DNA from 3 places in the Chromohalobacter sp. genome. Region 2 is predicted to be linked to each of the others. Evidence: predicted binding sites of a transcription regulator. Region 2 holds the regulator's gene; each other region holds the start of a gene.
What was found. Region 2 encodes PhoB, which activates phosphate uptake and scavenging genes when phosphate is short. Its sites were predicted from a motif close to TGTCATANNNNTGTCANA; they were not measured.
Positions count from the first base shown of each region.

Region 1: a site for PhoB is predicted at 1,522-1,539, ahead of ABGX75_RS12755 (glycosyltransferase family 1 protein). Genes of this name have one in related genera too.
Region 3: a site for PhoB is predicted at 3,103-3,120, ahead of ABGX75_RS00365 (glycosyltransferase family 1 protein). Genes of this name have one in related genera too.

Region 1 is NZ_JBDOOX010000013.1:54,440-58,495, forward strand. Features, by position in the region: gene ABGX75_RS12750 (polysaccharide deacetylase family protein) at 1-349, opposite strand, end outside; gene ABGX75_RS12755 (glycosyltransferase family 1 protein) at 342-1,460, opposite strand; gene ABGX75_RS12760 (exoribonuclease II) at 1,614-3,554, opposite strand; gene ABGX75_RS12765 (SDR family oxidoreductase) at 3,660-4,056, opposite strand, start outside.
Region 2 is NZ_JBDOOX010000003.1:316,695-320,750, forward strand. Features, by position in the region: gene ABGX75_RS02450 (Hsp20/alpha crystallin family protein) at 1-118, shown strand, start outside; gene ABGX75_RS02455 (Hsp20/alpha crystallin family protein) at 156-554, shown strand; gene phoR (phosphate regulon sensor histidine kinase PhoR) at 739-2,058, opposite strand; gene phoB (phosphate regulon transcriptional regulator PhoB) at 2,062-2,751, opposite strand; gene ubiA (4-hydroxybenzoate octaprenyltransferase) at 2,853-3,749, opposite strand; gene ABGX75_RS02475 (chorismate lyase) at 3,813-4,056, opposite strand, start outside.
Region 3 is NZ_JBDOOX010000002.1:10,355-14,410, reverse strand. Features, by position in the region: gene ABGX75_RS00380 (sodium:alanine symporter family protein) at 1-68, shown strand, start outside; gene gcvT (glycine cleavage system aminomethyltransferase GcvT) at 126-1,241, shown strand; gene ABGX75_RS00370 (phosphatase PAP2 family protein) at 1,370-1,915, opposite strand; gene ABGX75_RS00365 (glycosyltransferase family 1 protein) at 1,908-3,065, opposite strand; gene ABGX75_RS00360 (M23 family metallopeptidase) at 3,200-4,056, opposite strand, start outside.

The sequences.
Region 1 (4,056 bases), on a different contig from region 2:
GGTCGGCGGCCTGATGCTCGTCCAGCGCGTAGAATTCGCCTTCCCAGGTGTAGAAGCGGCGCATGAACCAGTCGCGTGGTGTACGCGGCGGGGGCGCATCATCGCTGTGGTAGCAGCCATGCAGGGCCAGCTCATCGCCTGCGGCAAGACGGCCGTGCATGCGGTCGAGGAAGGTTTCGTCGAGCCGGCAATCGCTGCGGTGGTGAAAATCCGGGACCACCAGCCAGGTGATCGGGATCGGTCCGTGCGTGCGTGCCAGGTCATCGACACGCGCGACGAACTCGGCGTAGTCGGGCCAGGTTTCCGGCGCGACATCGTGCAGAACGAGGGCGAGATGTCGATCAGCCATGCTGTAGGCTCTCCGTGTTGACGCGCTGCCCGGTCAATTCACGATAATGATGCATCAAGCTGGACACCACGATATCCCAGTCATGGTGTCGCTCGACGTGCTGGCGGGCCCGGCGTCCCTGCTCCTCGGGAGCGTCGGCGCAGAGTTCGCGCACCGCGCGCGCCATGTCCTGTGCCGAGTGGGGCTCGCAGAGTCGCCCGCAGCCGAGGGGGACATTCTCGGCCAAGGCACCGGCGCGTGCCGCGACGACCGGAATGCCGCTCGCCATGGCCTCCAGGGCGACCAGGCCGAAGGTCTCCTGAGTGCCGGCATGCAGAAGAATGTCGCTGCTGGCCAGCCAGTCGGCGACATCGGCGGTGGCCGTGTAACGGCCGATGACGCTGACATTGTCGGGGACGCGCTGCGGCATTTGCGGGCCGATCAACACCAGATGATATCCCTTGCCCAGGTGTCGTGCGGTGTCCAGCAGCACCGACAGGTTTTTCTCCCGCGAACCGCGCCCCACGAAGATCAATAGACGCGTGTCGTCATCGAGGCCGAGACGCTGGCGAAAGGCGAATTGCCGGCGCTGTGGCGAAAACGTCGTCAGGTCGACGCCGAGCGGTTGTACGGCGACATTGTCGAGGCCGAGCGTCTGGAGTCGGTCAGCGATGACCCGGCTCGGCGCGAGCACGCGATCGCAATGGCCGTACAGGTTCCGCACGTAGCGGTCGAGGGCGGCGCGCGTCCAGTTGCCGAGACGATTGCCGATGAGGCGCGGCAGATCGGAGTGATAGAAGCCGACCACCGGGACGTCCAGGGCGCGCCCTGCATCGAGCGCCGCCCAGGCGGTGACGTAGGGGTCGCCGGCTTCGATGAGATCCGGTGCCAGCCGGTGAAGTTCGCGTTGCCAGCCACGACGCTTCAAGGGGAAGCGATAGCCCTGACTAAAGGGCAGTGGGGGGGCGGGAACTTCGTGGATGGAGCCGTGGCTACGATGGTAGGCCCCGGGGACGAGCAGGCTGCTCGTGACCCCCGGCAGCTTCGCCAGGCGATTGCGCTTGGCTTCCAGATAGGTGCGTACCCCGCCGCTGGCAGGGGCATAGAACATCGTGATATCGGCGATGTGCAAGGTGCAACTCCCTGAAACCTTCCCGGTTGGTTTACGGAGTGACCGCTGGGGCCCGGGGGCCTGTCGTATGAATGTCACCGCGTTGTCATGAGCTTACGCTGGCACACGCCATGCCCCGCGTCCACTACTCGTGACGCAGGGCATGGCGAAGCGTCAGGCGGCGGGGCGTGCCACCAGCGAGCGTGTCGACTCGACCGCTTCGGCCAGGGCCACCTTGATGGTGTCGCCGAGCTTGTAGCGTGGCTCGCCCTCGATCTGGATGCGACCTTCCTTGTCGTCGATGGCAACCTTGTCGCGATCGCTGTGCATGAACGGCGCCGGCACGAAGGCCGTGGCACCGTTGGCCGTCAGGCGCACTCGCATGCCGCCGCGGTTGATGGCGATGATATCCGCCTCGAAGACCTCGCCGGCTTCGGCGGCGGGGCCGAGGTAGCGCACGTAGAGCCAATCCTTGACGTCGCGCTCCGCCATGCGATTGAGTCGCCGCCGCTCGGTGAGCTGCTCGGTCAGTGCCTGGCTCGCCTCGGCGGGGGCCGCTTCTCCCTTGAGTACACGCTTGATCAGGCGGTGGTTGACCATGTCGCCGTACTTGCGGATCGGTGAGGTCCAGGTGGCGTACGCCGACAGTCCCAGGCCGAAATGCGGGCCCGGCTGCGCGGACATGTTGGTATACCCCTGGAAACGGCGCAGGCGCGCGTCGAGCCAGGCGTCCTCGCGGGCCTCGAGCGCGCGACGCAGTTCGCGATACCGCGAGAGCTCCAGCAGTTGCTCGCGCTCCACGCTAATGTCCTGATTGGCCAGGAACTCGATGGCCTGATCGGCTTTCTCGGGCTCGAAGGCCTGGTGCACATTGAAGATGCCGTGTCCCACGTGAGCCGCGAGCAAGTCGGCGCAGCACGCATTGGCGGCAATCATCGATTCCTCGATCATGCGCTGCGCGACGCGCCGCTCCTCGATGCGAACCGCCAGCACGTTGCCGGCATCGTCGACATCGAAGACGTAGTCGGGGCGATCCTTGAAGACCAGCGTGTGCTGTTCACGCCAAGCGTTGCGGGCCTTGGTCATCTCGGCCAGCGCCTGGAGCTGGGTGGCGATGGTGTCGTCGGCGGGCGCCCAGTCGCCTTGGCCTTCCAGCCAATCGGAGACCTGGTCGTACACCAGGCGTGCCTGCGAGCGAACCTGCGCGGCGAAAAAGCGGTATTCGCCGAGGCTGCCATCGCGATGGACGTCCAGCGTGCAGACGAGGGTCGGCCGCTCTTCACCTTCCTTCAGGGAGCAGAGGTCATCGGCGAGCAGCTCCGGCAACATGGTGACGTTCTGGCCCGGCAGATACACCGTGAAGGCACGGGTCTGCGCCTCGCGATCGACCGCGTCGCCTTCGCGCACGTAAGCCGTGGGGTCGGCGATCGCCACGCTGAGACGCCAGCCGTCCTCGAGTGTCTCGATGTACAGGGCGTCGTCCATGTCGCGCGTCTTTTCACCATCGATGGTGAAAAAGGGCGTCGCGGTGAGGTCTTCGCGTTCGAGCCCTTCATCGTGCAGCGGCCATTGTTCGCCGAATTGCGGTGAGGCTTGCTCCAGCGCATGACGCGCCAGGGTCACGCGCCAGGGGACCGCGGGGTTGTCGGCCTTGACCACCAGCTCGTCGACTTGCGCGAAGAACCCGCGATCGTCGGGCTTGAGAGGATGGCGCACCAGACGAGCCACCACCCAGTCGCCGTCGCCCAGGGTACTTTCATCGAGCGAGTTCTTGAGGCGTGCGCGCAGCTGGTTGTTGATGGACGGATGGTCCGGCACCACGCTGAGACGTCCGTCGCGCTTGACCAGGCGCGCCACGAACCGGTCGAGCCCCGCTTCGATGAGCGTGTCGGGCTCGACGGAGGTCTTGTCCCCCTCCTGCTTGAGCAGGGCATCGACGCGATCGCCATGCAAGACCTGCTTCATGGCGGGGGGCGGAACGAAGTAGGAACTGCCGTCGTCGGCTTCGAGAAAGCCAAAGCCCCGGTCGGTTGCCTTGATGACGCCCTGCACGCGGGGCGTCGTTTCACGAATCTGTTGCTTGAGCTGGGCAAGCGCGGAGTTGTTCTGCAGCATCGAGACACGTTCGGTTGGGGGGAGTAGATCGACACTATACGGGTTCGCGTATTCCCCGCCAACCGGCGCTTGGCGGGGAACTCGACCGAGGGGGCGGGCGTTGGATCAGCGCAGTGCCTCGGCGATGTCGGTATCACCGTCGAGTAGCGAGAACTCGCGTTGGCGCAGGTCGTGGCGGCGCACCACTTCGAGCAGCGCGTGGGCGACATTGGCGCGCGAGATACGGTTGTCGTCGGCGCCGGCCACGTCGGTCGTGACCCGCCGTGTCGCGGCCTCGTCGGTGAGCCGGCCGGGCTTGAGAATCACATGGGGCACACGTGATGCGCGCAGGTGCGCGTCGGCGGCATGCTTGGCGGCCATGTAGGGGCGCAGCTTGGCCGGGGCCTCGAGGACCCGGTCGGCCCGCATGGCGCTGACCATGATGAAACGCCCGATGCCCAGCGTCGCGGCCAGGTCGATCGCACTCAACGCACCATGCAGATCGATCATGAGTGTCTTGTCG
Region 2 (4,056 bases):
GCCGGATGGACTGGACGCCGAGCGTGCCGAGGCGCGCCATGCCCATGGCGTGTTCGAGATCGTGTTGCCCAAGCGAGAGGAACTCAAGCCGCGGCGTATCGAAGTCAAGGCGGCTTGAAGAACGTCGATCACCTTGAACCAAGGAGGCATGCACCATGAGTAACATCGTTCGTTCATCCAGCCACTCTCCGCTTCAACAACGTGACCAGGAAAAGCGTTCACAGGACGCTCTGCTACCGGCGGTGGATATCTTCGAGGAGTCCGACGTCCTCAAGCTGGTGGCGGATATGCCCGGTGTGACGCACGAGTCGCTGAAAGTGGAAATCGACAACAACGTGCTGAGCCTGGAAGGCGACATAGCCTTGAACATGCCGGAAGGACTGAGTGCGTTGCATGCCGAGGTCCGCGGACAACGGTTCGCGCGGCGTTTCAATCTCAGCCACGAGATAGATGGCGATGCCATTACGGCCACTATCGTCAATGGTGTCTTGACGCTGACGCTGCCCAAGAAGGATAGCCATCGCACTCGGCGTATCGAAGTTCAGGCGGCATGAGTAGCAGCGCCAGTACGATGGATGGTGCCAGATGTGACCGATCGTCCATCCTGGCCCGGTCGACGTGACGAGTGCCCACATGCGCGTGGGCACTCTTTTTTCTCCCGCCGCTTTTTTCTCCATCCGACCGTGACGGAGGGAGCCGAGCGCCTTTCCAGAAGCGGGCGATGCCGCACCTAAAAGACTAGTCGCCGCCCACGGCACGGCGTTCGGCAGGGGCGGCATTCAGCCGTGCGGCGGGAAACACGCATCGAAAGAGCGCACCCTGGCCGGGGTGGCTGTCGATATCGAGGTGCGCGTCGTGGCGCAGCAGGACGTGCTTGACGATGGCCAGGCCCAGGCCGGTGCCGCCGTTGGCGGCGCTGCGCCCCTTGTCGACGCGGTAGAAACGCTCGGTGAGGCGTGGCAGGTGTACCGGGTCGATCCCTTCGCCGTCGTCCTCGACCTCGACCGCGGCACCCTCCTTCCAGGCTTTCCAGCGCAACGTGACGGTGCTGCCCGACGGCGTGTATCGCACGGCGTTGAAGACCAGGTTGGAAACGGCGCTGCGTATCTCGCCATCGGCGCCCAGCAGATGGCGGTCGTCGTCGATTTCCAGGCGCACGTCATGACTGCCGTTGCAGAGTGCGGCGGCATCGTCGCGAATGTTCGCCAGCAGCGCGGCCATGTCCAGCGGTACCGGATCGTCACGGGTCTGGTCGGTTTCCAGCTTCGACAGCAACAGCAGATCCTCGACCAGTCGCTGCATGCGTTGCGACTGCTCCTGCATCTGTCCGAGACCCCGTTGCCAGCGGGGCGGTAATTGATCGGCGTTGTCGAGGTAGGTTTCCAGATAGCCGGTGAGCACGGTGAGCGGCGTGCGCAGTTCGTGGGAAACGTTGGCGACGAAGTCGCGCCGCATTTCTTCCAGGCGATGCAGTCGCGAGATGTCGCGGGCCATGACCAGGCGCTCGTTGTCGCCGAACAACGTGATTTGATACTGCAGCGTCACGTCATCGCGCAAGGGCGATGCCAGGGTGAGCGGTTCGCGGTAATCGCGGGCGTTGAAGTAGGCCACGAAGCGCGGGTCCCGCAGGAAGTTGGTGATGTGCTGGCCGCGGTCGTGGGGCGATTGAAAGCCGAGCATCTGCGTGGCGGCGGTGTTCCACCACTCCAGATCGCCATGGCCGTCGAGCATGACCACGGCATCGCGCATCGCCTCGCAGGAGTCCTGCACGCGCCGGATGATGTCGCGCAGGCGTGCCTGGGATTGGCGCTGCGTCTTCTGATACTTGTAGAGGCGGTCGAACAGATCGCCCCAGACGCCGGCCCCGACGGGGGGTGTCTCGTGGGGGTGCTGGGTCAGCCAGACGTACAGGGCACGCAAATGGCGCAGATGCAGATACACGTAGAGGCCCAGGCCGGCGGCCAGCCCCCAGCCGGGCTCGCCGAGCAGCCAGCCCAGAGCACCGAGTCCGACGACCAGGTACGCCAGTCGCCACAGTTCGTTGGTCCAATAGTGCACGCGCTAGTCCTTGGCGGAGAAGCGATAACCGGTGCCGCGTACCGTCTGGATGAGATGCTGATGGGCCTCGCCGAGCGCCTTGCGCAGGCGGCGGATGTGCACGTCGACGGTGCGCTCCTCGACGTAGACATTGCCACCCCAGACCTGATCGAGCAACTGGCTACGCGTGTAGGCCCGCTCCTGATGGGTCATGAAGAACTGCAAGAGCCGATACTCGGTGGGGCCTACATCCAGTGCCTGGCCGTTGGCGCTGACCCGATGGCTGACCGGATCGAGGAGCAGGCCCTCGATCTCCACCGGGTCCTCCACGCCCTTGGGAGTCGTGCGGCGCAGCACGGCCTTGAGGCGTGCCACCAACTCCCGCGGCGAGAAGGGCTTGGTGATGTAGTCGTCGGCGCCGGCTTCCAGCCCCTGGATCTTGTTGTCTTCCTCGCTCTTGGCGGTGAGCAGGATGATCGGCAATTCGGCAGTGGCGGTATCGCGCTTGAGACGCCGCGCCAGTTCGATGCCGCTGGTGCCGGGCATCATCCAGTCGAGCAGCAACAGGTCGGGTTGGTCGTCGACCACCATGGCATGTGCCGCCTGAGCGTTGTCGGCTTCCAGCACACGGTAGTCGGCCATTTCCAGCGCCACCGCGATCATTTCGCGGATGGACGCTTCGTCATCGACGATGAGCACGGTCTTGGCGGTCATGGGCGTAGGCCTCTTGCGGATCGCGATGGCGCGAATCACTCATGAATGACATCAGCATGACGATTACAACGCGCTAATGTGACAACTTCGTGACACGCGATCTACAGCATAGGCCATAGCGACAAGGCGATGCCCGCGAAGACCACCAGACCGGCCCAATGATTGTTGAGAAAGGCCCGGAAGCAATGGTCGCGTTCGCGATGGCGGATCAGGCGGTGCTGGAAGACGAAGATCGCCCCCATCGCAGCCAGCCCCAGCCAGAAGAAGCCTCCCAGCGCCAGGCGCAGGCCGACCCAGGCCAGCAGCAGCAGGGTCAGCGCCTGCAGCAGTCCGATCATCAGGCGGTCGGCGCGCCCGAACAGCACCGCCGTGGACTTGATGCCGACCTTCAGGTCGTCATCGCGGTCGACCATGGCATATTCGGTATCGTAGGCCACCGTCCAGGCCACGTTGGCGGCGAGCAGTAGCCAGGCTTCCAGCGGTACCTGGCGTTGAATGGCCATGAACGCCATGGGGATCCCCCACGAGAAGGCAGCCCCCAGCACTACCTGGGGGAAGTGCGTATAGCGTTTCATGAACGGGTAGGTGGCCGCCAGGGCCAGTGCCGCGAAGGACAGCAGCACGGTTGGCAGATTGGTCAGGCAGACCAGGCCGAAGGCAATGATCACCAGGCCCGCGAAGAGCACCTTGGCTTCTTTCTCGGTGATGCGTCCGGTAGCCAGTGGCCGGTCGCGGGTACGCTTGACGTGCCCATCGAAATGGCGATCGGCGTAGTCGTTGACCACGCAACCGGCGGCGCGCATCACGTACACGCCGATGACGAAGATCAGCAGCGTACCGCGTTCGGGGATACCCTCGGCCGCCAGCCACAGCGCCCACAACGTCGGCCACATCAGCAGCCAGGTGCCGATGGGGCGGTCGAGTCGTGTCAAGCGCAGAAAGTCCGGCACGCGGGCCAGGCCGCTGGGGTGCGCGGCATCGGATGAGTCGGCGGACATCGGGCTCTCCTATGACAACGTGGCTGTGAAAAGCAACGTGGCTGTGTAACGTGAGCGGCCAGCTTAGCGCGATGGCAGCGAGAGGTCAGCGGCCATCGCGGCGAGAAAGAATTCCTGGACGAGAATCCTGGTTCTGCCCACGCGCAGGAGCGAGCGCCGCCCCCAGGGGCCGGCGTCTCCTCGCCAGGCGTCCAGCCCCGTCATGGCCGGCGCACGGATCGCTTCGATGGGGCCGCGCTCGAGGTTAGGTTGCCGAAATAGCCAACTGCCCAGCGAACGCTCTCCCAGCGTGCATAGCCGTGCGCCG
Region 3 (4,056 bases), on a different contig from region 2:
AGCTCACGCGTGATCACTTCGAGGGCAAGACCGTTCTGCCGGGCGAAGATCTCAACGACAAGCACTGAACCCAAGCCGGGAGCGGTCCAGCCGCTCCCGGCATGTACCTTTGCGAGGAAGCGACCATGGACGACGATCTGCACCAGACACCGCTGCATGACTTGCATCTCTCTCTCGGCGCCAAGATGGTGCCTTTCGCCGGCTACAGCATGCCGGTGCAGTATGCGCTTGGCGTCAAGAAAGAGCATGAGCACACCCGCAATGCGTGCGGCCTGTTCGATGTCTCGCACATGGGGCAGCTCTTGATTTCGGGACCGACGCCGGCGCAGGCCATCGAGACGCTGGTGCCGGCGGATATCGTCGGTTTGCCGGCGGGCATGCAGCGCTATGCGCTCTTCACCGGCAACGAAGGCGGCATTCTCGATGACCTGATGATCGTCAATCGAGGCGACGACCTCTATGTGGTGGTCAACGCGGCCTGCAAGGACCAGGATGTGACGCATCTGCGCACCGGCCTCGATGCCGCGCACCAGGTTGAAGTGCTCGATCGTTCGCTTCTGGCATTGCAGGGGCCGCAAGCCAAGGATGTCATGGCGCGCCTGTGCCCCGAGGCATGCGATCTGGTCTTCATGCGCCACGGGCAGTTCGATGCCCTGGGTACCACGCTATGGATCAGTCGCAGTGGCTATACCGGCGAAGACGGTTTCGAAATTTCGGTGCCCAAGGACGCGGCCGAGACATTGGCCCGGTGGCTCGTGGAGCAGCCCGAGGTCGAGCCGATCGGTCTCGGTGCACGTGATTCGTTGCGGCTGGAAGCGGGGCTTTGCCTGTATGGCCATGATCTGGATGCACACACCACGCCGGCGGAGGCCAGCTTGATCTGGGCCGTGGGCAAGGCGCGCCGCATTGGGGGGGAGCGCGAAGGCGGATTTCCGGGCGCGGACGTCATCCTGCCGCAGATCGACACCAAGCGCATCGTGCGCAAGCGTGTCGGCCTGGTGGGCGAGGGCCGGGCCCCTGTGCGCGAAGGCACCCGACTCTACGACGACGCCGATCGACATGTCGGCCAAGTGACCTCCGGCAGCTTCGGGCCGACGCTGGGCAAGCCCGTGGCCATGGCCTACGTGGATGTCGAGTGGGCCGGCGTGGAGACGACGCTGTACGCGGACGTACGCGGCAAGCGCCTGCCGATGCGGGTGACCCGCATGCCCTTCGTGCCTGCCAACTATTATCGCGGATAGCATTCGCTGAGCAGCTCAGGCGTTATACCGTTATCTAGATATCTTTGAAACCTCGAGCAAGCCTCGAGGTTTTTTTCATGGCAAGCAGCAAGGAAGAGGAAGAAAGCGTAGATGCCGATGGGGCGTTATCAAGCGGCAAGGGGTAGCCATTGACCTCGCATGGTGATCCACAGTCCCGCCTGAGCGATGGCGAATCCCAGCACGGCGCCGGCGGCGACGTCACTGACGTAGTGCAGGCCGAGAATGACCCGCGAGGCGGCGATGAGTCCGCTCAACGGCAAGACCACCACGAGCAACCAGGGAGATGATGCCGCCGTCAGCGTGCAGAACATCACGGCATGCAAGGTGTGGCCGCTTGGAAAGCTGTAGCGGTCCAGCGGGGGCATCGTGCAGGGAATGCTCGAAAAGGTGATATAGGGTCGCTCCCGGCACAGGCGCGTCTTGAGAAGACGATAGACAGTGGCCCCGGTCGCGGCACACAGGCCCCAGATCAACGTCAGACGCCATCCCGCCTGGCCATGCACGAGCGGTTGCAGCAAGGCCAGGGCGACCCAGGCCGGCCAGTCACCGACCCGGCTGCAGAACCGGAATACGCCATGGACCAGGCGTCGATGGCTGAGCAGGGCGATACGGTGGCAAAGCTGCCATTCGAGGGTATCGAGCCGATCAAACATGGCTAGGGGTCGTGAGCGCATGCTGTGTTTCCTGAGCCGTCAGCGTTAGATAAGTGAAAAAGCGCTCGCCGATCAGATCCCAGCTCTGATGAGCGACTTTCTCGCGGGCGGCGCGTCCCATGCGGGCGCGGCTGGCCGGTTGGAGACAAAGATCGACGGCGGCCTGCACGAAGCTGTCGTCGGCGGTCGCGTCGATGAGGCGTCCTTCGCCGCCATCCTTGATCAGTTCGCTGGCGGCCGCCTGGTCGAATGCCACCACGGGCAGGCCGCTGGCCATGGCTTCGGGAACGACATTGCCGTACGTCTCCGAGTGCGAAGGGAACAGGAACATGTCGGCACTGGCGTAGTGTTGCGCCAGGGCTTCGCCGGTAAGAAATCCGGTGAAAACGGCGTCGGGCAGTTGCCGCTCGAGACGCTGCCGCTCGGGGCCGTCCCCCACCAGGACCGGAATCACGTCCGGCTGGAGGTGCTGCATCTCGCGTATGGCACGGACCAGCAGGCGTGTATTCTTCTCGGCGGCGAGTCGTCCGGCATACAGGGCGACGGGCCGATGATCGTCGGCGCCCCAGCGTGTTCTGAGCTGGGCATCGCGCCACGAGGGCGAGAACCGCCCGGCATCGATGCCCCGGCCCAGGACGTCGACATGGTGGAAGCCTCGTTGCCGCAGACGCTCGGCCTGAACGTGGGTAGGCACCAGCGTCAGCCGGCAACGGTTGTGGAAATAGCGCAGGCCTGCGGTGACGAGACCGCTGAGGGCGCGCAGATGATAATTGGCGGCATATTGGTCGAAATTGGTATGAAAGCCACCGACGACGGGGATCGCAAGATGCCGGGCCGTTGCCAGCGCTGCCCAGCCAAGTGGTCCTTCGGTGGCGATGTAGACCACGTCGGGACGCGACTGGCGCCAGAGACGCGACAGGCGCCGCCAATCGGGTGCCCCGACATAGACCCCGGCATAGCCCGGCAGGGAAAACGCGCGGACCTGCACGTCGCGCTCGGCACGGCCTTCGCGGCCACCTTGCTGCGGTCTTGGCCGCACCAGCTGCAGGGTGACGCCACGGGTGACGAGGTATTGGGCCAGATGCCCCAGCGTATGGGCGACACCGTTGATTTCGGGTGTCCAGGTTTCACTGACCAATGCGACTCGCATGATGCGCCCTCCGTGTCATATCGAGACATCGCCAGACTGGTACACCGTCATGACAGTCATGCGTCATTGCCGTGATGATTCGATGTCGCAAAACATCGACGGCGGCACGGGGCTGCCATGTCCGGTATCTAGACTCAGCGTAGCACGCGTTCAGGATCGACGGGCTTGCCGCCGTGACGAACATCGAACAGCAAGTCGTAACGACCGGTGTCGTGACGGTAGCCGATGTCACAGACCGGCGAGCCTTGCGAGACGTGATCGCCATCCTTGACGAGAAGTCGCTTGCAGAGGGCGTAGACGCTTTGCATGTTGTCGGCATGGTGAATGATCACCACGCGTCCCAGCTGCCGCATGCTGTCGGCAAAACGCACGGTCCCGTCGGCGACGGCACGGGCCTGGCTGTCGCCGGGGGCCGACAGCAACATCGGCTGAAGGGTGCCACGCGCATCCGTGCCGTAGCGTCGCGAGACCTTGTAGTCATCCAGTGGCCAGCGCCACCCCTTGGCGCTGGCCGGCATCGCGCCGGGGTCTGGCAGCTCGCGACGGCTTGTCGCCGGCTTGGCGGCCGCCGCGGAAGAGGAGCGACGTGCCGCCGCGCTGGCTTGCTGCGTGCTTCCCGACAACGGCACCCGGATCAGTTGACCAACGCGCAAGGCATTGGCGGCAGTGTCGGGGTTGGCTGCCTGCACGCGACGCGGATCGCTGCCGAAGAGGCGTGCGATGCTGGTGAACGTATCGCCGGGCCGCACCTGGTACCGATAGGGGCCGCCCCCGGGTGCGCGCTCGCGTCGCGTCGGCACCAGGATGCGCTGCCCGATGGCGAGCCGCCGGGCGTCCACGCCGGGATTGAAGCGCTGCAGACGCAACAAGGGGACGTCGGCACGTTTGGCGATCTCTCCCAATGTGTCGCCGCGTTGAATGGAAATCCAGTTGCCGGCGATATTGCCTCGATAGCCGCCGGCGCCAGGTCCTCCCGCGCAACCTGCCAATA